Regions from separate parts of the Promicromonospora sp. NPDC050262 genome, predicted to be linked through region 1. Evidence: riboswitches for the same ligand, from Rfam matches in the RefSeq annotation. Region 1 holds a riboswitch; the other holds the start of a gene.

Region 1 (10,744 bases):
GAAGCACGGGCAACACGAGAAAAGCTCTGCATGACTTCTCCTGGGTGCGTCGCGGGGAGCGGCTGAGACGACCCTAGGGAACATTCACCGCGACGGCCTGCGGAAGCGAACGGGCCGCCCCGCGGTGGCGGGGCGGCCCGGGAGCCAGCGGGGACGCGTCAGCCGAGCTGCGGGCGCACCTCGCGCGCCACCAGGTCGAGGTGGTCGAGGTCCGCCAGGTCGAGCACCTGCAGGTAGACGCGCTGGACGCCCTCTGCCTCCAGGGCCTTGAGCCGGTCCGCGGCCTCGGCGACGGTGCCGGCGATGCCGTGCTCGCGCAGCTCGCCGGGCTCGCGCCCGATCGCGGCGGCGCGGCGGGTGAACTCGGCCTCGTCCTGGCCGATCGCGGCGACGAGCGCGACCGACTGGACGATCGAGCCGGGCGCGCGCCCGGCGTCGGACAGCGCCTTCTCGACCACCTTGATCCGCGGGCCGATCGCGTCGATCTCCGGGAAGGACTGGTTGTACTCGTCGCCGTACCGCGCCGCCAGCGCGGGCGTGCGGCGCGGGCCGCCGCCCCCGACGAGCACGGGGATCTTCGCCTGCGCGGGCTTGGGCAGCGCCGGCGAGTCGGTGACCTGGTAGTGCTCGCCGGAGAAGGAGAACTTCTCGCCCACGGGCGTGCCCCACAGCCCGGTGACGACGGCGAGCTGCTCCTCGAGGATGCCGAACCGCTTCTCGGGGAACGGGATCCCGTACGCGGCATGCTCGGCAGCGAACCAGCCGGTGCCGAGGCCCAGCTCCACGCGGCCGCCGGACATCTGGTCCACCTGCGCCACCTGGATGGCCAGCACGCCGGGGTGCCGGAACGTCGCCGAGGAGACGAGCGTGCCGAGCCGCACCGTGGACGTCTCGCGGGCGAGCCCGGCGAGCGTGATCCAGGAGTCGGTGGGGCCGGGCAGGCCGTCGCGGTCCCCCATGGCGAGGTAGTGGTCGGAGCGGAAGAACGCGCTGAACCCGAGCCGCTCGGTCGCCCGGGCGACGGCGAGCTGGTCGTCGTAGGAGGCGCCCTGCTGGGGCTCGATGAAGATGCGCAGGTCGAGAGTCATGTTTCCTCTGGTGCCGTCGGTCAGTCGAACTGAGGGTCGGTGGTGCGCGACCGCTTGATCTCGTAGAAGTACGGGTAGCGCGCCAGCGCCACCGAGGCGTCGAACAGCGCGCCCGCCTCCTCGCCGCGCGGGATGCGCGTGAGCACGGGGCCGAAGAACGCGACGCCGTCGACGTGGAGGGTGGGCGTGCCGACGTCGTCCCCGACGGGCTTCATGCCGGCCTCGTGGGAGGCCGCGAGCTCCTCGTCGTAGTCCTCCGACACCCCGGCCCGCGCGAGCTCCGCGGGCAGGCCGGCCTCGGCGAGCGCCACGACGGCCACGGCGTCGAAGTCCTTGTCCTGCTGGTTGTGGATGCGCGTGCCGGCGGCGGTGTAGAAGGCCGAGAAGGCCTCGGGGCCGTGGTCGGTCTGGACGGCCGCCGCGACGCGGCCGATCCCGCGGGAGCGCTCGATGCGCGCCCGGTAGTCGTCGGGGATGTCCCGGTCCTTGTTGAGCAGGTAGAGGCTCATCAGCTTGAAGGTGAGCTCGACGTCGCGGATCTGGGCCACCTCGAGGGCCCAGCGCGACGTGATCCAGGCGAAGGGGCAGAGGGGGTCGACGTAGACGTCGACGACGGGACGGGCTGCGGTCTCGGTCACGCGCAGCAGACTACGCTCACTGCGTGACCGGGATCCGATGGGGAAGTCTCGCCACCGTCGTGGGTGGCGGGGTGATCTTTCTGGTGTGTCTGGTGGGTGTGATCCTCGGTCATCCGTGGTCCGCGGTACCCGGTGTTCTCGGCCTGCTGATGGCCGTGCGCGAGGTGCGCTACCTGCGCAGACTGCAGTCAGGGAAGATCTCCGGCAAACGGGAAAATTCGCATCATGAACCGCATTCTTCGCTCAAAGACTCTTCACGGCGCCCGGGGGACACGCGGTAACCTGCCTGGCATGACCGCCGTCCGTACCCACACGCACGCGCAGGCAGTCGACGCCGCGGTGGACCTGTTCACCCGACAGGGGTACGAGGGAACCACCGTCGAGGAGATCGCCGACGCCGCCAAGGTGAGTCGTGCGACGTTCTTCCGCCGGTTCCGCTCGAAGGAGGACGTGGTCTTCGCGGACCACGAGCTGCTGCTCGAGGAGGTGGTGGTCATGCTGGCCGCGACCCGCCCCGACGCGCGGGCGAGCGAGGAGTCCGGCCACGACCTGGGCCGGGGCTGGGACCCCGACGTCGACCCGTACCTCGAGGTGTGCCGTGCGGCGCGCATGGTGTTCGACCACCACGTGGGCCAGCGCGAGACCTCGCTGGCCCGGTACGCCCTGCTGCAGCAGGTCCCGGCCCTGCGCGACCGCGAGCTCATCACCACGCACCGCTACGAACGGGCGTTCACGCACTACCTGCGCGACACCCTGCCGCCTGAGCGCTCCGCCTCCACGGCGTCGATCGCGTTCGCGGCCTCGGTGGTCGCGGTGCACAACGCGATCCTGCGGCGCTGGCTGCGCACACCGTCGCTCGAGCTGCGGCCCGAGCTGGAGGAGGCCTTCGCCGACCTGCGGCGCGCCGCCGTGCTCGGCACGGCCGCCAGCCCCCTGGCCGACGACGGCACCCCGGTCACCCGCCGCGTCGTCGTCACCGTCGTCGAGGGGGTGGCCGGTCCCGACGAGGTGGCCCGCGCCGTCCGGGACGCGCTCGTCTGACACCCGGCGGCCGTCCGAGGCCTGCGGTGCTTCCGGCCGGGAATGCCGCCGTGGCATCCTGTGTTCCGCTAGAGATCGTGCAGCAGCAGTTGCACACGTGCTCCGGGGTCGGTGAAATTCCGAGCCGGCGGTGACAGTCCGCGACCCGGGTCGCTCCTTCGGGAGAACCCGGTTGACCTGGTGGAACTCCAGGACCGACGGTGAAAGTCCGGATGGGAGGAAGCACGTGCGGCGCGCGCCGTCGACCCCTCGGGGTCCCGGCACCGCACCGTCGTCGGCGCCGTCGTGGCGCGCCGGCCCTCACCCCGGAGTCCCCGTGTGCGGACCTGGAGAGGGAAGAGAAATGGACTGGTTCCGCGCCGCCTATGACGCGACATTCCTGGTCGGCGACCAGCAGATCTACTGGCGCGAGGTCATCGGCAACCTGTTCGGCCTGACCTCCGCGCTCGGCGGCCTGCGCCGCAAGGTGTGGGCGTGGCCGGTGGGCATCGTCGGCAACATCCTGCTCTTCACCGTCTTCATGGGCTCCTGGTTCGGCGAGACGGGGCGGGCCGACATGCTGGGCCAGGCCGCCCGGCAGATCATGTTCATCGCGGTCTCGATCTACGGCTGGTACCGCTGGCGGCAGACCCAGCGGGCCGGCGGCGCCGGCACGGTCGCGGTGCACCCGCGCTGGGCCTCGTGGCGGGTCCGCATCGGCCTCGTGACCGGCATGCTCGCCGGGACCCTGCTCCTGACCCCCCTCTTCCGCGCCCTCGGCTCGTTCGAGCCGGTCTGGGCCGACGCCTGGATCTTCACGGGCTCCGTGCTCGCCACCTACGGCATGGCCAAGGGCTGGGTCGAGTTCTGGCTGATCTGGGTGGCCGTCGACCTCGTGGGCGTCCCGCTGCTGTTCTCCGCCGGGTACTGGGCCACCGCGCTGATGTACGTGATCTACGGGGCGTTCACGCTGTTCGGCTTCTTCGCGTGGTGGCGCATCAGCCGCCGGGAGAACGCCGGGCCGGACCGCACGGCGGTCGCGACGGCCTGATCGCGTACCGTCGGCGCTCGTGAACGCACAGGAGCGCACGGCCAGGATCGGGATCGTCGGCTCGGGCTTTCGCGCCCGCACCATGCTGCGGGTGCTGCACGCCCTGCCGGACCGCTTCGAGGTGGCCGGGGTCGCCACCCGCAACGCGGCGGACCGCGAGGGGCTGGCGAGCCGCGGCCTGCCCGCCGCCGGGCTGCCGGGGCTGCCCGCCCCGGCCTTCGCCTCGGTGCCGGAGCTGCTCGACGGCGGCGCCCCGGACCTGGTGCTGCTGACGCTCCCCGCGGGCGCGGCCCAGCCGGTGATCCGCGACCTGGCCGCCGCCGGGGTACCCGTGCTCACGGAGACGCCGGCGGCCGGCACGGTCGAGGAGCTGGCCGCGCTGCAGCGGCTCGTGGACGACGGCGCCTGCGTGCACGTGGCCGAGCAGTACCACCTGGAGCCGCTGATCGAGGCGCAGCTCGCGGTCGCGGCGTCCGGCCTGCTGGGCACCGTGACGGACGCGCACGTCGCCGTCGCGCACGACTACCACGGCATCAGCGTGCTGCGCCGCGCCCTGGGCGCCGGCTTCGAGGACGTCGAGATCACCGCCCGGCGCGACGCCCGCCGGGTGCTGCCGAGCCCCAGCCGGGCGGACGACCCCGACGACCTCACCCTCGTCGACACCGTGCACGCGACCGCGTGGCTGGACTTCGGCGACCGCCTCGGCACCTACGAGTTCGACGACGTCCAGTACCGCTCCTGGGTCCGCTCCCCCGCCCTGCTGGTCCGCGGCGAACGGGGTGAGCTGCGCGACGACGTCGTGCGCACGATCGGTACCGACGGACAGCCCCTGCGCTCCACGCTGGAGCGGGTGGCCGCGGGCGGCGCCGGCAGCCACGAGGGCCTGTTCCTGCGCGGGTACACGCTCGACGGCGAGTGGGCGTACCGCAACGCGTTCCGCCCGGCCCGCCTGCCCGACGACGAGCTGTCGATCGCGCGCATCGTGGCCGACATGGCCGACCACGTGCTGCACGGGGCGACGCCGCCGTACTCCGTGGCCGAGGCGGCGCAGGACCAGTACCTCCAGCTCGAGGTGCGGCGCGCCGCGGCGTCGGGCGAACGGGTGCGGACCCGGCCGCAGCCGTGGGCGCGCGGGCACACCTGCCGCCACACCGAGGCGTCGATCGGGTGAGACGTAGTATCGCTTGACCTGAGATCCGGTACCGGCGCACCATGGGAGGCATGACTCAGACCCCCGGGGTGACGGCGCCCGCCTACGACGTCTCGCAACCGCTCGACATCGACTTCGCCGGCGTGTTCGCCGACATCACGGAGGAGGAGCGGGCCCAGCAGCTCGCCGTCCGTCAGTTCGTGCAGGACGAGGTGCTCCCCGTCATCGACGGCTACTGGGAGCGGTACGAGGTACCGATGGACCTGGTCAAGCGCATGGCCGAGCTGGACTTCCTGCGCGACGGCGTGGACGTGCCCGGCTTCCCGAAGATCTCCAAGATGGCCGAGGGTCTGTCCGCGATGGAGATGTCGCGCGGCGACGGCTCCGTGACCACCATCTGCGGCGTGCAGGGCGGCCTCGCGCTGCGCTCGATCGTGATGCTCGGCTCCGACGAGCAGATCCAGAAGTACGCCGGCCCGATGGCCCGCGGCGAGATCCTGGGCGCCTTCGCGCTCACGGAGCCCACGCACGGCTCGGACTCCGTGGGTCTGGAGACCTCCGCCGTGCAGGAGACGCGTGACGGCGTCGAGGGGTACGTCATCAACGGCGAGAAGAAGTGGATCGGCTTCGGCTCGATCGGCGACATCTCGGTGGTGTGGGCCAGACACGTGGGGGACGGCGGCGACAACGCAGTCCACGGCTACATCGTGCCGCAGGACACCCCGGGCTACGAGGCCACGACCATCCAGGGCAAGCTCTCCCTGCGCGCCATCCACCAGGCGCACATCGTGCTGAACGACGTGTTCGTGCCGGCCGACAGCCTGCTGCCCAAGTCCCGGTCCTTCAAGGACACCGGCCGCGTGCTGTTCGCCACGCGGCTCGGCGTGGCCTGGGGCGCCGTGGGGCAGGCCATCGCCTGCTACGAGACGGCCGTGGCCTACTCCAAGCAGCGCGTGCAGTTCGGCCGGCCGCTCGCGGCGAGCCAGATGGTGCAGGAGCGCCTGACGAAGATGCTGTCGATCCTCACCCAGATGCAGCTCCTCGTGAAGCAGATGACACGGCTCGACGAGGCCGAGCAGCTCACCGGCCCGCAGGCCTCGCTCGCGAAGTACACCTGCACGCGCGGCGCCCGCGAGATCGCGTCGATCGCCCGCGACCTGCTCGGCGGCAACGGCATCCTGCTGGAGAACCGCGTGGCCCGGCACTTCGCCGACATCGAGGCCCTGCACACCTACGAGGGCACCGAGAGCATGCAGGCCCTCATCATCGGCCGCGAGATCACGGGCACCAGCGCCTTCGCCTGAGCGCTCCGTAGGTAGGGAAAACCCCACCCGCACCCGGTGGGGTCACTCAATGTGCCGGGGGCGCCGGTCCGCCTAGTGTCGTGTCCATGACCAGCGATGACGGCCCGACGCCGGCGCCCCCGCCCCGCACCCTCGCGGACCAGGTGGCCCCCGCGCTCGTCTCGGGCCCGGCGTTCTTCCGCGCCCCGTACGACGCCGCCACCGGACGCGCCTTCGCCGCCCTCGCGGTCGGCTGGATCTGGCACCTCACGGGTGGCCTGATCCTGTGGATCCTCGTGGTGGTCTCGGCCGGGATCGTCCCGGCGCTCGGCATCGGGCTCCCGCTCCTCGCGATCTCCCTGGTCGCGGCGCGCTGGTTCGGCGCGGCCGAGCGCGCCCGCATCGCCGCCCAGACCGGGGTCGCCATCCCCGCCCCACTGCCCCTGGGCAGCGCACCGCGCGGCTTCTGGTCGAGGCTGTGGGCGCCGATCCGCGACGGCCGCGCCTGGGCAGCCACGCTCTATGCGTTCCTCGCGATGCTCCTGACCTCCGTGTTCTTCGCGGTCTCCACCGGCCTGGCTGCGGGAGCGGCCGCCGCGGTGGCCTTCGTGGCACTGGGCCGGGGCAGCTCCCTCGCCGAATGGTCCGGCGACCGGGTGGCGGTTTCGATCGCACTGTCCTGGCCGGCCACCGTGGTCGGCGCGCTCGTCGGGGCCGTCGTGCTCGGGTGGGCGGCCGCCGCCCTCGCGCAGTACGGGTCGTACCTCATGGTGCGCCTCGCGACGGTCCTGCTCGGCCCGTCCGCGACCGAGGTGGCCCATGCCCGCGCCGCCGCCGCCGAGCGGGAGACGCGCCTGGCCGAGGCCGCCGCGCACACCGCCCGCGAGCGCGCCGTGGTGCTCACCGAGTCGCGCACCGCGGCGGTGTCCGCCGCCGACACCGAGCGTCGCCGCATCGAACGCGACCTGCACGACGGCGCCCAGCAGCGCCTGGTCGCCCTCGGCGTCGAGCTCGGCGTCGCGCGCCGGCTGGCCGACAAGGACCCCGAGCACGCCGTCGCCGCCCTGGAGCTCGCGCACCGCGAGATCAAGGAGACCCTCGCCGAGCTGCGCGACCTGGTGCGCGGCATCCACCCCGCCGTCCTCTCGGACCGCGGGCTCGACGCGGCACTGTCCGCGCTCGCGGGCCGCAGCCCGGTCCCGGTGCGCGTCGAGGTGACGGGCGACCTCTCGCCCGCCAGCGCTGCCGCACAGGCCGCCGCGTACTTCGTGGTCGCGGAGGCCCTGACCAACGTGGCCAAGCACGCCGCGGCGGACATGGTCCTGGTGCACGCGAGCCTCGTGCCGGACGACCACCCGGCGCGCCTGCGCGTCGCGGTGTCCGACGACGGCCGCGGCGGCGCCGAGCTGTCGCCCGGCAGCGGCCTCGCCGGCCTGCGCGGCCGGGTCGCGGCCCTGGACGGCACCTTCGAGCTCGACAGCCCGCCCGGCGCGGGAACCCGCCTGACCGTGGAGGTCCCGTGCGCATCGTGATCGCGGAGGACTCAGTGCTCCTCCTGGACGGCCTCACCCGCCTGCTCGTGGCGGAGGGCCACGAGGTGACCGGGTACGGCACGGCGGACCGTCTCGTCCTCGCGCTGTCGACGCCGGGGGCTCCGCTGCCCGACCTGCTCGTCACCGACGTCCGCATGCCGCCGTCGCACACCGACGAGGGACTGCGCGCCGCCGTGCACCTGCGCAGCCTGCACCCGGACCTGCCCGTGCTCGTGCTGTCGCAGTACGTGGAGCAGAGCTACGCGAGCGAGCTGTTCGCCCGCGGCGCGCGCGGCCTGGGCTACGTGCTCAAGGACCGCGTGGCCGACGTCGACGAGTTCCTCGACGCCGTCGCCCGGGTGTCCGGAGGCGGCACCGTCGTTGACCCCGAGGTGGTCACGCAGATCATCGCCCGCCATCCCGGCTCCGACCTCGACGTCCTGACCCGCCGCGAGCGCGAGGTGCTCGCGCTCATGGCCGAGGGACGTTCCAACGCCGCCATCGCGGACCGCCTCGTCGTGGGGCTGGCCGCCGTGGAGAAGCACGTCACCAACATCCTGACCAAGCTCGGCCTCCCGCCGGCCGCCGACGACCACCGCCGGGTGCTCGCCGTGCTGCGCTGGCTCGACCAGAACGGAGCACGCTGATGACCCAGCCTCCCCCGGACGACTACGTGCAGGACGCCGGATACCCGCCGGTGCCGCCCCAGCGCGGGGCGACCGCCCGCGTGCTGACCACGCTCGGCGTGGTGCTCGGAGTCGTCGTCGTCGGCTTCGGGGCGCTGTTCCTCGTGGACCTGATGGTGTCCGAGACCACCACGACCCGGCACACGTACGCGGCCGCGGAGACCGTCGAGCTGGTCGCCGACGGCGACGTCACGGTCAACGCGGCCGACGGCGACGTCGTGGTGGACGCCGTCGCCCACAGCGGCGTGCGGGAGCCGCGGTACGCGGCGGACGAGTCCGCGAACCGGCTGGAGATCACGCACCGCTGCGGGTCGTCCGTCATCTTCTCCCGCTGCTCCGGCGAGCTCGACGTGACGCTGCCCGCCGGCACCGAGGTGGTGGTGCGCACCGAGAACGGCGACGTCGTCGCGAGCGGCGTGGCCGGCGACGTGTCCGTGCACACGAGCAACGGGCGGGTCGAGGCCACCGACATCGCCGGCCCGCTGTCGGCCCGCTCCAGCAACGGCGACATCACGGTCGCGAACGCGGGCGCCGACGTGGAGGTCTCCACCTCCAACGGCGAGATCTCCGTGGGCGACGTGGACGGCACGGTCACCGGCGACACCAGCAACGGCCGGATCACCGTCGACTCGGTGACGGGCGACGCCTCGGCGACGACCAGCAACGGGTCGGTGGAGATCTCGGCCGTGGCCGGGAACGTCTACGCCGAGACCAGCAACGGCCGGATCACGGTGCACGGCGACGGCGAGCCGGTGGCCCTGACGATGCGGACGTCGAACGGCGACGAGATCGTCGAGGGCCCGGTCGACCCGGATGCCGCCCGCACCGTCGAGATGCGCAGCTCGAACGGGGACGTCGCCTACCTCGACGAGTAGGCGACGTCACCGCCCCGCCCCGCGCGACGTTCAACCGGTGAACGTGAGCCAGAGCAGGGTGACGTTCAGCGCCACGATCACGCCCGCGACCACCCAGGCCAGCACCTGGGTGGTCACGGCGTTCCGGTGCTCGCCCAGCAGCTCGCGGTCCCGGGTGAGCCGCACGAGCGGGATCATCGCGAACGGGATGCCGAAGCTCAGCACCACCTGGCTCACGACCAGCAGCCACGTGGGCGAGATCCCGGTCATGAGCAGCACGATCGCGGGCAGCAGCGTGACCAGCCGGCGGGTCAGCAGCGACACGCGGATCCGCAGCAGGCCGGACATGATCTCCGCCCCCGCGTAGGCCCCGACGGACGTGGACGCCAGCCCCGAGGCCAGCAGCCCGACCGCGAACAGCACGCCCACGACCGGCCCGAGGGTGCCGGCGATGGCGGCGTGCGCGCCCTCGATGGTGTCGGTCCCCTCCCGGCCCGCGAGGTTCGCGGCGGCGAGCAGCAGCATCGCGATGTTCACGCTCCCGGCCAGGATCAGGGCCAGCACCACGTCGACGCGCGTGGCGCGCAGGATGCGCGGCACCGACGTGGATGGTGCGTGCAGGTGGTCGCGGGCCAGCGAGGAGTGCAGGTAGATCGCGTGCGGCATCACCGTGGCGCCGAGCATGGAGGCGGCCAGGAGCACGGAGTCGGCGCCCTGGAGGCGGGGCACGAGGCCGGCCAGCATGGCGGCCGGGTCGGGCGGGGAGAAGAACAGGCCGGCGCAGAAGCCGACCGTGAGCACGGCGAGCATCGAGGTGACGACGCCCTCGAAGGCCCGCTGGCCACGCCGCTGCTGCACCGCCAGCACGAGCAGGGACACCACCCCGGTGATGACGCCGCCCAGCACGAGCGGCACGCCGAACAGCAGGTTCAGCGCGATGGCGCCGCCGATCACCTCGGCGAGGTCGGTCGCCGCGGCGACGACCTCCGCCTGCGCCCAGTACGCCAGCCGCGCCGGGCGGGGCAGCCGCTCCCCCAGCACCTCGGGCAGCGACCGGCCCGTGACCACGCCGAGCTTGGCCGACAGGTACTGCACCAGCACAGCCATCGCGTTGGCCGCCACGAGCACCCAGACGAGCAGGTACCCGAACCGCGCGCCCGCGGTGAGGTTCGCGGCCACGTTGCCGGGATCCACGTAGGCGATGGCCGCCACGAAGGCGGGTCCGAGCAGGACGAAGAGGCGGGCGCGGCCGGTACGTGGCTGCGCGGCGGTGCGAGTCATCTGGGCTCCAGAAAGTTCGGGTACCCGAACTCTAACTCGCGAATGTCCGAACTTGTACCCGTACCGGCCGATCGCCGACGCGGCCCTCGATCAGTGCAAGGATGTGGCCCGTGCCGAGCCCGTCAGACCTGTCGACATCGCCCAAGGCCGTGGGCCAGGAC
Region 2 (10,744 bases), on a different contig from region 1:
ACGTCGAGCACTACGAGCTGTCGCTGACGGGCCCGATCGAGGGCTCGGCGGAGCTGGTCGCGGAGCTGAAGGGCCTGGGGCTGCGCCTGTACGGGCTGACCAACTGGCAGGCCGAGACCTTCCACAGCGCCGCGCCCGCCGCGCCGGCGATCGGGCTCATGGAGGACGTCATCGTCTCGGGCCGAGAGGGCATGGCCAAGCCGGACCGGCGCATCTTCGAGCTCGTGGTCGAGCGGTTCGGCGTCGACCCGTCGCGCGCCGTGTTCGTGGACGACAAGCAGGTGAACGTGGACGCGGCGCGTGGCGTCGGGTTCCACGGCGTGGTGTTCACGGACACCGAGGCCCTGCGCAGGGACCTGCGCGCGCTGGGGCTCCCGGTCGCCGGCTAGCCCCCCGCCGTTGCCGTTGCTTCGGACGCCGACGCCGACGCTGTAGCCGCCGCCCGCAGCTCGTCGAGGGTGGTCACGTCGGCCTCCGGGTGGGAGTCGGCGGGGTTGTTGGCCGCGATCGCCTCCGCCACGGGCCAGGTGATCGCGTCGTCGTCGTGCACGTCCCCCAGGAAGGCGTTGTCGAACACGACGACCCACTCCGGCGGCGGCCAGGGCTCTGGTCCCACGTGGTTCAGGAACAGCACGACGTCGTCCAGCGCGAGCAGCTCCTCGGCCACCCGGTCGCGGTCGGTGTCACGGTCGGCGGAGCCGTCGACGCCGACGTGCACCGTGACCGTGCCGCCCTCGAGCATCGTCAGGTCGCCGAGCGAGTCGACGACCTCGTCGACCGCGAACGTCAGGTCGATCATCTCGTGGTCCGAATCTGCCGGACCTGCTGGTTCGCCGGCCGCCCAGCCCGTGAACCGTCCGACCGCGGCCAGCTCGGAGGCGGGCGCCTCGCCGCCGTCGAGGTACGGGACCGACGGCAGGGCCGCTGAGACCGTCTCCGGGTACCAGGCGTAGTCGGCGGTGGGGGCGGGCCGGGCAAGCACCTCGGCGAATCCCGCGCCTGTTGCGTCGGTCCGGTTAGTGCGGTCGGTGGGGTGGGCGCGGTCGGCGTCGTCAGGGCTCGCACCCGGTGTGCCCGCCGCGCACCCTGCCGTGAGCCCCGCGATCAGCCCTGCCGTGAGCACCGTCCTGAGGGGCCCTGCTGGGACGAGCATGGATCGGCGCATCGGGGTCCTCCGAACGGTGCGGCACCTGGTACCGGGCATGTGTGCCGAGGAGCGCCGACCTTGCAGGCCGCGCCACCCCGACAGAGCCGCACGTCTGGCGCACACCTAGACTGACCCGGTGCGTCTTCTCTTCGCCGGAACCCCCGAACCCGCCGTCGCCTCCCTGGAGGCCCTGCTCGCCTCGCGCCACGAGGTCGTCGCCGTCCTGACCCGCGCCGACGCGCCGTCGGGCCGCGGCCGCAAGCTCACGCCGAGCCCGGTGCGGGCCCGGGCCGAGGAGGCCGGCCTGCGCGTCATCACCGACGTGCCGCGCGGAGACGAGTTCGTCGCGATGCTCACCGAGCTCGAGATCGACGCCGCCCCCGTGGTCGCCTACGGGCACATCCTGCGCCCGGCCGTCCTGGCCGTTCCGCGCCTCGGCTGGATCAACCTGCACTTCTCCGTGCTCCCGGCCTGGCGCGGCGCCGCCCCGGTGCAGCGCGCCCTCATCGCCGGCGACGAGGTCACCGGCGCCACCACCTTCCTGCTCGACGAGGGCATGGACACCGGCCCCGTGCTCGGCACGGCCACCGAGACGATCCGGCCCACCGACACCTCGGGCGACCTGCTGGGCCGGCTCGCCGTCTCCGGCGCGGAGCTCCTGGTGGCGACGCTCGACGCCCTGGAGGACGGCACGCTCCAGCCCCAGGCGCAGCCTGCCGACGGCGTCTCCGTGGCGCCCAAGCTCACCACCGAGGACGCCCGCGTGACCTGGACGGACCCGGCGCTCGCGGTCGACCGCCTCGTGCGCGGCTGCACGCCCGCGCCGGGCGCGTGGACCGTGCTCCCGGACGGTTCCCGCCTGGGCCTCGGGCCCGTCTCGCCGCGCCCCGACGTCACTGACCTGCGGGCGGGCGAGGTGCGCGCGCTCAAGCACGAGGTGCTGGTCGGCACCGCGACGCACGCCGTCGCGCTGGGGGAGGTGCGGCCGGTCGGCAAGAAGGCCATGCCCGCGCCCGACTGGGCCCGCGGCGGCGGCAGGGCGCTCGTCGAGGCGGGGCTCGTGCTCGGCGGTTTGACGGCGGGGACGTCGACGGCGGGGACGTCGACGGCGGGGACGTCGGCCGCAGGCGCCGCCGGCACGGCGGAGGTGTCCGCATGAGCGGGTACGAGGGCGACCGCGGCGCCAGCGACGGCGACCGCCGCGGGGCCGGCGGAGGCGGCGGAGGCCGCGACTTCGGCGACGAGCGCCGCAGCTCCGCGGGCCGGCAGCGCTCCGCGGCGCGGTCCCGGGGTGATCGGTCCCGCACGTCGCAGGCGCCCTCGGAGCGCCGCAAGCGCACCGACCCGGCCCGTATGGCCGCCTTCGACGTGCTGCGCGAGGTCGACGAGTCCGACGCGTACGCGAACCTGGTGCTGCCCCCGCTGCTCCGCGAGCGACGCATCCGCGGTCGCGACGCCGGCTTCGCCACCGAGCTCACCTACGGCACGCTGCGGCTGCGCGGCCGGTACGACGCGATCCTGGCGACGTGCGTCGATCGTCCGCTGTCGGGCCTCGACTCGGCGCTGCTCGACGTGCTGCGGCTCGGCACCCACCAGCTTCTCGGCATGCGCGTGCCCGGGCACGCCGCGGTCTCGGAGACGGTCGGGCTCGCGCGCAACCGGGTGGGCGCCGGGCCCGCGCAGATGGTGAACGCCGTGCTGCGCCGGGTCTCCGAGCGGCCGCTCGACGAGTGGCTGTCGGTGCTGGAGAAGGAGGCGCCGGACGCCCTGAGCGGCCTCGCGACCACCGAGTCGCACCCGCTGTGGATCGTCCGCGCGCTGCGGGAGGCGCTGGCCGGCAACGGCCGCGGTGTCGACGAGCTGGGCGACCTGCTGGCCGCCGACAACGCCGCCCCGCGCGTCACCCTCGTGGCCCGGCCGGGCCTGGTCGAGGCATCCGACGAGGATGCCTGGGGCGACGTCGACCTGGTCGCCGGGCGCTGGGCGCCCACGGCGCTGCGCCTGGAGGGTTCGGACCCGTCCGGCATCCCCGCGATCCGGGAGGGTCTCGCGGGCGTGCAGGACGAGGGCTCGCAGCTCGTCACGCTCGCCCTGGCGGGCGTTCCGGTCGAGGGCCGGGACGCGCGCTGGCTGGACCTGTGCGCGGGCCCCGGCGGCAAGGCCGCGCTGCTCGGCGCGCTGGCCGCCCAGCGGGGTGCGGCCCTGGTCGCCAACGAGGTGGCACCGCACCGGGCACGCCTGGTCGCGGGCGCCCTGGCCGCGCTGCCCGACGGCGCGGTCGAGGAGGTGCGCACCGGCGACGGCCGCGAGGTCGGCACGGAGGAGCCCGGGGCCTACGACCGCGTGCTGGTCGACGCGCCGTGCACCGGACTGGGCGCACTGCGCCGTCGGCCGGAGAGCCGGTGGCGGCGGACGCCGTCGGACCTCGCTGCCCTGACCGGGCTGCAGCGCGAGCTGCTCGCCTCGGCGCTGGACGCCGTCCGGCCCGGGGGAGTGGTGGCGTACGTGACGTGCTCGCCGCACCTGGCCGAGACGCAGCTCGTGGTCACCGACGTGCTGAAGAAGCGCGACGACGTCGAGCGGCTGGACGCCCCGGCCGCGGTGCGGTCCGTGCTGCGCCCGGGCGCGGACATCCCGCTGTCAGACCGCGACGACGTGCAGCTCTGGCCGCACGTGCACGGGACGGATGCGATGCACCTGACGTTGCTGCGGCGCACGGCGTAGCAGCAGCGGCTCGTCGGGCCCCCAGGGTGCGAGCCCTCGCGCAGGGGTCAGGTTGCGGAGAGTAGACGGCGTCCACTCTCCGCAACACCCGCAGCAGAGCTACTCGCTCTCCGGGCGCGCACGGACAATCCGGCGCGCGCCCAGGCGGACGACAGCGACCGGCACGCTGACGGCGCCGAACGCTCCGGAGGCGACGAGCACGGCAGTGGCGGCCCATTCCTGCCGGCCCCACGGGACCCGGCCGGACGGTCGGGTGAACTTCTACACGCCCGCCGGCGGCCACACCCCGAGGATCACGGCCATGACCAGGATCGTGACCAGCTCGTGCGCCAGGTTCAGCGTGGTGAGCTGAGGCGGGCGGCCCTCGAAGGCGTCGTGGGTGATGAAGCGGGCCGCGGTGAAGCCGATCCAGAGCAGCACGGCCGTCACGACCGACGCCGTGAGGAAGCTGCCCTCGTAGAAGACCCACGAGATGTAGACGGCGCCGGCCAGGACCCATGCCGTCAGGAAGCTGACGATCACCGTCACGACGATGGGCCAGATGCCTGCCGCCTCGGCCGCCTTCGGGTCCACCTTCGCCAGCCGCATCCAGCGGGTGCCGAACACCCGCGGGGTGTACCAGACCGAGCCCACGACGAGCGTGGACAGCGTGGCCACGATCACGGCCCAGTAGTTCACGTCGGGGATCATCGGTGCTCCCGGTCTGTCGGGGGTGGCGAGGTGCGGTGCCAGGGGCTGGTGCCAAGGTGTGGTGCCGTGTTCGGTGGCGCGGAGAACCGGGCTCTACGCTGGCATCATGGCAGCACTCATCGCCCCCAGCATCCTGTCCGCCGACTTCGCCAACCTCGAGCGCGACCTCGGCCGGATCGCCTCCGCCGACTACGCGCACGTCGATGTGATGGACAACCACTTCGTGCCCAACCTGACGCTGGGGCTGCCGATCTTCGAGCGGCTCGCGAAGGTGTCGCCGATCCCGCTCGACGCCCACCTCATGATCGAGAACCCGGACCGGTGGGCGCCGGCGTTCGCGGAGGCGGGGGCGGCGTCGGTCACCTTCCACGCGGAGGCCGCGCAGGCGCCCGTCCGCCTGGCCCGCGAGCTGCACCGGCTCGGCGCGCGCGCCGGGGTGGCGCTGCGCCCGGCCACGCCGGTGGAGCCGTTCCTCGACCTGCTGGCCGAGATCGACATGATCCTCGTGATGACGGTCGAGCCGGGGTTCGGTGGGCAGTCGTTCATCGAGGGCACGCTGCCCAAGATCCGGCGCGCGCGGCAGGCCGTGAGCGAGTCCGGCCTGGACGTGTGGATCCAGGTCGACGGGGGAGTGTCGCGGGACACGATCGAGCGCGCGGCCGACGCCGGCGCGAACGTCTTCGTGGCGGGCTCGGCCGTGTACGGGGCCGAGGACATCCCGGCGGAGATCGCGACGCTCCGCGAGCTGGCGGCCAAGCACACCCACTGACCTGCGCTCGTTGAGTGCTGGATCTTCGCCCTTTTTCGTGTGCCAGAAGGGCAGATATCCAGCACTCAACTTGAAAATAGTGTGCCAAGCGCGGTGTACGACCCCCTCACCGCAGCGGATCGGCTCACCGTCCGGCCCCGAGCGGGGGGAGCCGGCGGCGGATGTGACGCAGGCCATGGCCGCCGACCTGGCGACCTGTGGCATGCTGACGAGCAGCAGTACGCACACACGTGCTCCGGGGTCGGTGTAATTCCGAGCCGGCGGTGACAGTCCGCGACCCGCGTCCGTCCGCAAGGACGGGCCGGTTGACCTGGTGGAACTCCAGGACCGACGGTGAAAGTCCGGATGGGAGGAAGCACGTGCGGCGGAGCCGTCCCTCGGGACGTGCGACGTCGTGACGTCGTGCGCGCGGGCAGGGCCTTCGTGGCTCCCGGCCCGCGTACCCGTCGTCCACCCCCGGAGCGCCGACGCTCGGGGAGGACGGCATGAACCAGGTACCGACCGCACCAGACGGTCTCCAGGCCGCTGGTCGTGAGAGAGCGATGCGCCGCGCCCTCGCGCTGGCGCGGCTGGGCCCGGCGCACGGGCCCAACCCGCGCGTCGGCTGCGTGCTCCTGGACCCCGACGGCCGCACCGTCGCCGAGGGCTACCACCGTGGCGCCGGCACCCCGCACGCCGAGGCCGCCGCCCTGGCGGACGCCCGCACCCGCGGCGTGGACCCACGCGGCACGACGGCGGTCGTGACCCTGGAGCCCTGCGCGCACCACGGCCGCACCGGCCCCTGCGCGGACGCCCTGATCGAGGCCGGCGTCGCCGCCGTGCACGTCGCGGTCGGCGACCCGAACCCCGTCGCGACGGGCGGGGCGACCAGGCTCCGGGACGCGGGCATCCCGGTGTCCGTCGGCCTCCTCGCCGACGACGGCGAGGAGCTCCTGCGGCCCTGGCTGCACGCCGTCCGCACCGGCCGTCCCTACGTGACCCTCAAGCTCGCCACCAGCCTGGACGGCCGGGTCGCCGCCGTGGACGGGACCAGCCGCTGGATCACCGGCCCCCAGGCCCGCGCGCACGCCCACACGGTCCGTGCGCAGGTCGACGCGATCGCCGTCGGCTCGGGGACCGCCCTGGTCGACGACCCGTCGCTGACCGCCCGCCGGGCCGACGGCGGCCTGTTCGAGCACCAGCCGCTCCGCGTGGTCCTCGGCCGTCGCTCCGTGCCCGACGACGCCCGCCTGCGCGGGCCCGGCGGGCCGCTGCTGCAGCTGCCCACCCACGACCTCGACGTCGCGCTGCGTGAGCTCGGCGGCCGGGAGGTACGCCATGTGCTCGTGGAGGGCGGCCCCAAGCTGGCGACCGCGCTGTTGGCCGCGGACCTCGTCGACGAGCTGCACGCCTACGTCGCCCCGGTGCTGCTCGGTGCGGGCGCCACCGCCGTCGGCGACCTCGGCGTGACCACCATCGGCGAGGCCGCCCGCTTCGCGACCGAGGACGTGACCCGGCTGGGCGACGACGTGCTGCTGGTCGCGCGTCGCCTCAAGCCCGCCGAAGACATGTCCGTCGAGGACCGGTCAGCAGCAGGCCGGTCAGCAGCAGGCCGGTCAGCAGCAGGCCCGTCAGCAGCAGTCCAGACCGCAGCCCTTTCCACTCAGGACGGCCGACCCGGCCGGCGCACCCAGGAGGAGATCTGATGTTCACCGGAATCGTCGAGGAGCTCGGCTCCGTCGTCGCGCTCGTCCGTCCCGACGGCCCGGCCGCTGCCGACCCCGTCGCCGTCGCGCCCGACGCCGTCCTGACCGTCGCGGGGCCGCTCGCCACGTCCGACGCGCGTCCCGGCGACTCGATCGCCGTCGACGGCGTGTGCCTGACCGTCACCTCCGTGGCGGACGGCGCGTTCGTGGCCGAGGTGATGCCGGAGACCCTGCGGCGCACGTCGCTCGGCGGCCTCGTGCCTGGCGCCCGGGTCAACCTGGAGCGGGCGCTGCCGGCGAACGGCCGCCTGGGCGGGCACGTGGTCCAGGGGCACGTCGACGGCGTGGCCACGCTCGTGCGGCGCACGCCCGGCCCGCGCTGGGACGACCTGGAGTTCTCCGCGCCCGCCGCCCTGACCCGGTACGTCGCGGAGAAGGGCTCGGTGGCGCTGTCCGGGGTCTCGCTCACCGTGACGTGGGTGTCGGACGACGGGTTCGGCGTCTCGCTCATCCCGACCACGCTCGCCGCCACCACGCTGGGCGGGCTGGCTCCGGGCGACCCGGTCAACGTGGAGGTCGACGTGCTCGCGAAGTACGTCGAACGGCTTCTGGCGAGCGGGGCGGCCCGATGACCGGCGTGCGGGTGGCGGATCCCGCGGGCACTGACGTCACCAGCACCGACGTCACCAGCACCGACGTCGCGGGCACGGGTCTCGTGGAGCGCGCCTTCGCCGAGCTCGCCGCCGGGCGCCCCGTGCTGGTGGCGGACGACGCCGGCCGGGAGAACGAGGTGGACGCCGTCCTGGCCGCCGGCGTCGCGACGACGGAGTGGGTCGCGTGGACCGTGCGGCACTCGTCCGGCTACCTGTGCGCGCCCATGCCGGCGCACCGGGCCGACGCCCTGGGGCTCCCGCTCATGGTGGAGCGCAGCGAGGACCCGCGCGGCACGGCCTACACGGTGTCGGTGGACGCCGTGGGCGTGTCCACGGGCATCTCGGCGGCCGACCGGGCGCTGACGCTGCGGGTGCTCGGCGACCCGCGCTCGGGCGCGCGCGACCTGATCCGGCCCGGGCACGTGCTGCCGCTGCGGGCCCGCCCCGGCGGCGTGCTGGAGCGGGCGGGGCACACCGAGGCGGCGGTGGACCTGGTGCGGCTGGCGGGCGGCTCCGGCGAGGTAGGTGCCATCGCCGAGCTGGTCCGGGACGACGGCGCCATGATGCGCCTGCCGGAGGCGCAGGAGCTGGCGCAGGAGTACGGGCTCGTGGTGCTGACGGTCGCCGACCTGGTCGCGTGGCGGCGGGCGCACGACGAGGTTCCCCCGGCCGCAGCCGAGGAGCCGGTGCTCGCGGACCCGCCCGCGGATCCCTGGGTGGAGCGCGTCGCGGAGGCCGCCCTGCCGACGGCGTACGGCGACTTCCGGGTGGTGGCCTACCGCGACCTGCGGTCGGGTGCGGAGCACCTGGCCCTGACGCCGGTGGCCCCGGCGTCCGCGGGGTCCGCGGCGCGGCGCGGACGGGGCGGGCAACCGGGCCGGGGTGGCGACCGGGCCCCGCTGGTGCGGGTGCACTCCGAGTGCCTCACCGGCGACGGCCTGGGCTCGCTGCGCTGCGACTGCGGCCCGCAGCTCGAGGCCTCGCTCCGGGCCGTGGCCGCCGAGGGCGGCGCCGTCGTCTACCTTCGCGGGCACGAGGGCCGCGGGATCGGCCTGGCGGCCAAGATCCAGGCGTACGCGCTGCAGGACGCCGGGCTGGACACCGTGGAGGCCAACGTCGAGCTGGGGCTGCCGGTGGACGCGCGCGAGTACGGCGCGGCGTCGGCGATCCTGGCGGACCTCGGCCTGGACGGCGTGACGCTGCTGACGAACAACCCGGAGAAGGTGACGGGCCTGCGAGCGGCGGGCACGGACGTCGTCGGGCGGCGCGGGCTCGTGGTGGGGCACGGCGCCCACAACCACCGCTACCTGGAGACCAAGCGGCTGGTGATGGGGCACCGCCTCGGCGGGGCCGACGTCGCGGAGCTGAGCGACAAGCACCACCAGAACCGCCACGAGAAGCAGGACGAGAGCCAGAACCAGAACGAAGGAGCATGCGCATGAGCGGGGCAGGAGCACCGAAGGTGACGGTCGACGGAACGGGCCTGCGGGTGGTCGTCGTCGCGGCGAGCTGGCACGAGCAGGTGATGGACGGTCTGCTGGCGGGCGCCCGTCGCGCGCTGGTGGCGTCGGGCGCCGAGTGGACGGAGCTGCGGGTCCCTGGCTCGTTCGAGCTGCCGGTGGCGGCGGCGCGGGCGGCCGGTGTCGGCGGGGGACCGGCCGCGGACGCCGTCGTCGCGCTGGGCGTCGTGATCCGCGGGGGGACGCCGCACTTCGAGTACGTGTGCTCGGCGGCGACGTCGGGCCTGACGGACGTGAGCGTGCGCACGGGGGTGCCGGTGGGCTTCGGTGTGCTGACGTGCGACACGGAGCAGCAGGCGCTGGACCGGGCCGGGCTGGAGGGGTCCAGCGAGGACAAGGGCGCGGAGGCCGTCGAGGCGGCGATCGCGACGGCGGTGACGCTGCGGAGCCTCGCGGGGACCGCGGTCTGACGTCGTCCGGCACGGCCCTCGGGTGTCACCGTCCGACGCGGCCGGCTGACGTGCCCGGGCGCCGTCCGAACCCGTCGGACGGCGCCCGCCGCTCTTCCCGAGCTGTTCTCACGAGAATTAATAGTGTGCCAAGCGGCTTGAAGACCACCCGAGACCTGGAAGCACACCGAACCAACCAGCCTCAACAAAGGGCCTGGAGATCGGCGCACGCGAAAGAACTGGCGCACGCGAAAGAGTCGGCCCGGTCGGCACATTGACCGGGCATGAGGACTTCACGTGCCCGGCGGGCAGCAGCAGTACTGATGACGGCGGCTCTGACGGGAGCGATGGCGGGCGGGCTCGTGGGCTGTGCCGACGCGGGCTCGGCCGGCGGCTCGGCGACCCCGGCCGAGGGCGCCGCCGGGGGAGCGCCGGAGGAAGCACCTGAGGCCGCGGCCGAGGAGACCTCCGACGACCTGCTCGAAGGGTTGCCCCAGGGCGGCGTGGCGTGCGTCGACTGGGTGCGCTTCCTCGATCCGGTCGAGGCGGCCTCCGACGCCGGCGCCGTGCTGCGGGGAACCGTGGTGGAGCGGGACGGCACGGCGCAGATGTTCGGCGTCGAGGCGCACCGCTGGCTGTTCGAGGTGGACGAGGTGCTGGAGCGGCCCGACCCCGGGAGCTCGCGCGTGAACCCGGCCGCGGAGCCGCCGCCCGAGCTCGAGGTCTCGGCAGGGGAGCAGATCTCGATCGTCTCCACGCCGGAGACGTGCGGGGGAGCGGACAACCCGTATCCCGGTGGCGACCCGCTCGACCCGGCCACGGGCGCCGGCGCCGGCGGGGGTACGGACAACGGCACGGGCAGCGTGATCGTCCTCCTGTCCGGTTCGACGGACGACGGGTCGACCGACGAGCCCGTGGGCTTCCACCTGATCACGCCGTACCAGGGCGTCGTGGTCCCGGAGGCCGACGGATCGCTGCCGGCGGAGTGGCCCGCGACCCCGTGAGCGACCTGGCCTGCGTCCCTTCGGTACCCGCGCCGGACGAGAGTCTGGCCACAACGTGGGACGGCGAGGGGTAGTGCCCCCCTCGCCCGACTAGGCTGAGCAGGTGAAGACCTTCGAGACCCTGTTCGCCGAGCTGACCGAGAAGGCCGAGACCCGTCCCGCG

What was found. Region 1 has a riboswitch for FMN ahead of pnuC (nicotinamide riboside transporter PnuC). Riboswitches for the same ligand answer to the same signal wherever they lie in the genome.
Region 2: another riboswitch for FMN. It lies ahead of ribD (bifunctional diaminohydroxyphosphoribosylaminopyrimidine deaminase/5-amino-6-(5-phosphoribosylamino)uracil reductase RibD); the one in region 1 lies ahead of pnuC (nicotinamide riboside transporter PnuC).

What each region holds. Positions count from the first base shown of each region.
Region 1 covers NZ_JBFAKX010000006.1:70,344-81,087, reverse strand. The annotation lists gene AB0I29_RS11395 (alpha/beta hydrolase) at 1-32, opposite strand, end outside; gene AB0I29_RS11390 (LLM class F420-dependent oxidoreductase) at 159-1,088, opposite strand; gene AB0I29_RS11385 (disulfide bond formation protein DsbA) at 1,109-1,726, opposite strand; gene AB0I29_RS11380 (hypothetical protein) at 1,750-2,007, shown strand; gene AB0I29_RS11375 (TetR/AcrR family transcriptional regulator) at 2,018-2,767, shown strand; FMN riboswitch at 2,861-2,997, shown strand; gene pnuC (nicotinamide riboside transporter PnuC) at 3,111-3,797, shown strand; gene AB0I29_RS11365 (Gfo/Idh/MocA family oxidoreductase) at 3,817-4,968, shown strand; gene AB0I29_RS11360 (acyl-CoA dehydrogenase family protein) at 5,019-6,251, shown strand; gene AB0I29_RS11355 (histidine kinase) at 6,338-7,762, shown strand; gene AB0I29_RS11350 (response regulator transcription factor) at 7,750-8,409, shown strand; gene AB0I29_RS11345 (hypothetical protein) at 8,409-9,323, shown strand; gene AB0I29_RS11340 (Nramp family divalent metal transporter) at 9,354-10,583, opposite strand; gene AB0I29_RS11335 (hypothetical protein) at 10,685-10,744, shown strand, end outside.
Region 2 covers NZ_JBFAKX010000003.1:292,423-303,166, forward strand. The annotation lists gene AB0I29_RS06795 (HAD family phosphatase) at 1-389, shown strand, start outside; gene AB0I29_RS06800 (hypothetical protein) at 386-1,165, opposite strand; gene fmt (methionyl-tRNA formyltransferase) at 1,284-2,306, shown strand; gene AB0I29_RS06810 (transcription antitermination factor NusB) at 2,303-3,871, shown strand; gene AB0I29_RS06815 (DUF1761 domain-containing protein) at 4,133-4,561, opposite strand; gene rpe (ribulose-phosphate 3-epimerase) at 4,668-5,330, shown strand; FMN riboswitch at 5,557-5,693, shown strand; gene ribD (bifunctional diaminohydroxyphosphoribosylaminopyrimidine deaminase/5-amino-6-(5-phosphoribosylamino)uracil reductase RibD) at 5,816-7,015, shown strand; gene AB0I29_RS06830 (riboflavin synthase) at 7,015-7,647, shown strand; gene ribB (3,4-dihydroxy-2-butanone-4-phosphate synthase) at 7,644-9,110, shown strand; gene ribH (6,7-dimethyl-8-ribityllumazine synthase) at 9,107-9,598, shown strand; gene AB0I29_RS06845 (hypothetical protein) at 9,901-10,581, shown strand; gene AB0I29_RS06850 (phosphoribosyl-ATP diphosphatase) at 10,685-10,744, shown strand, end outside.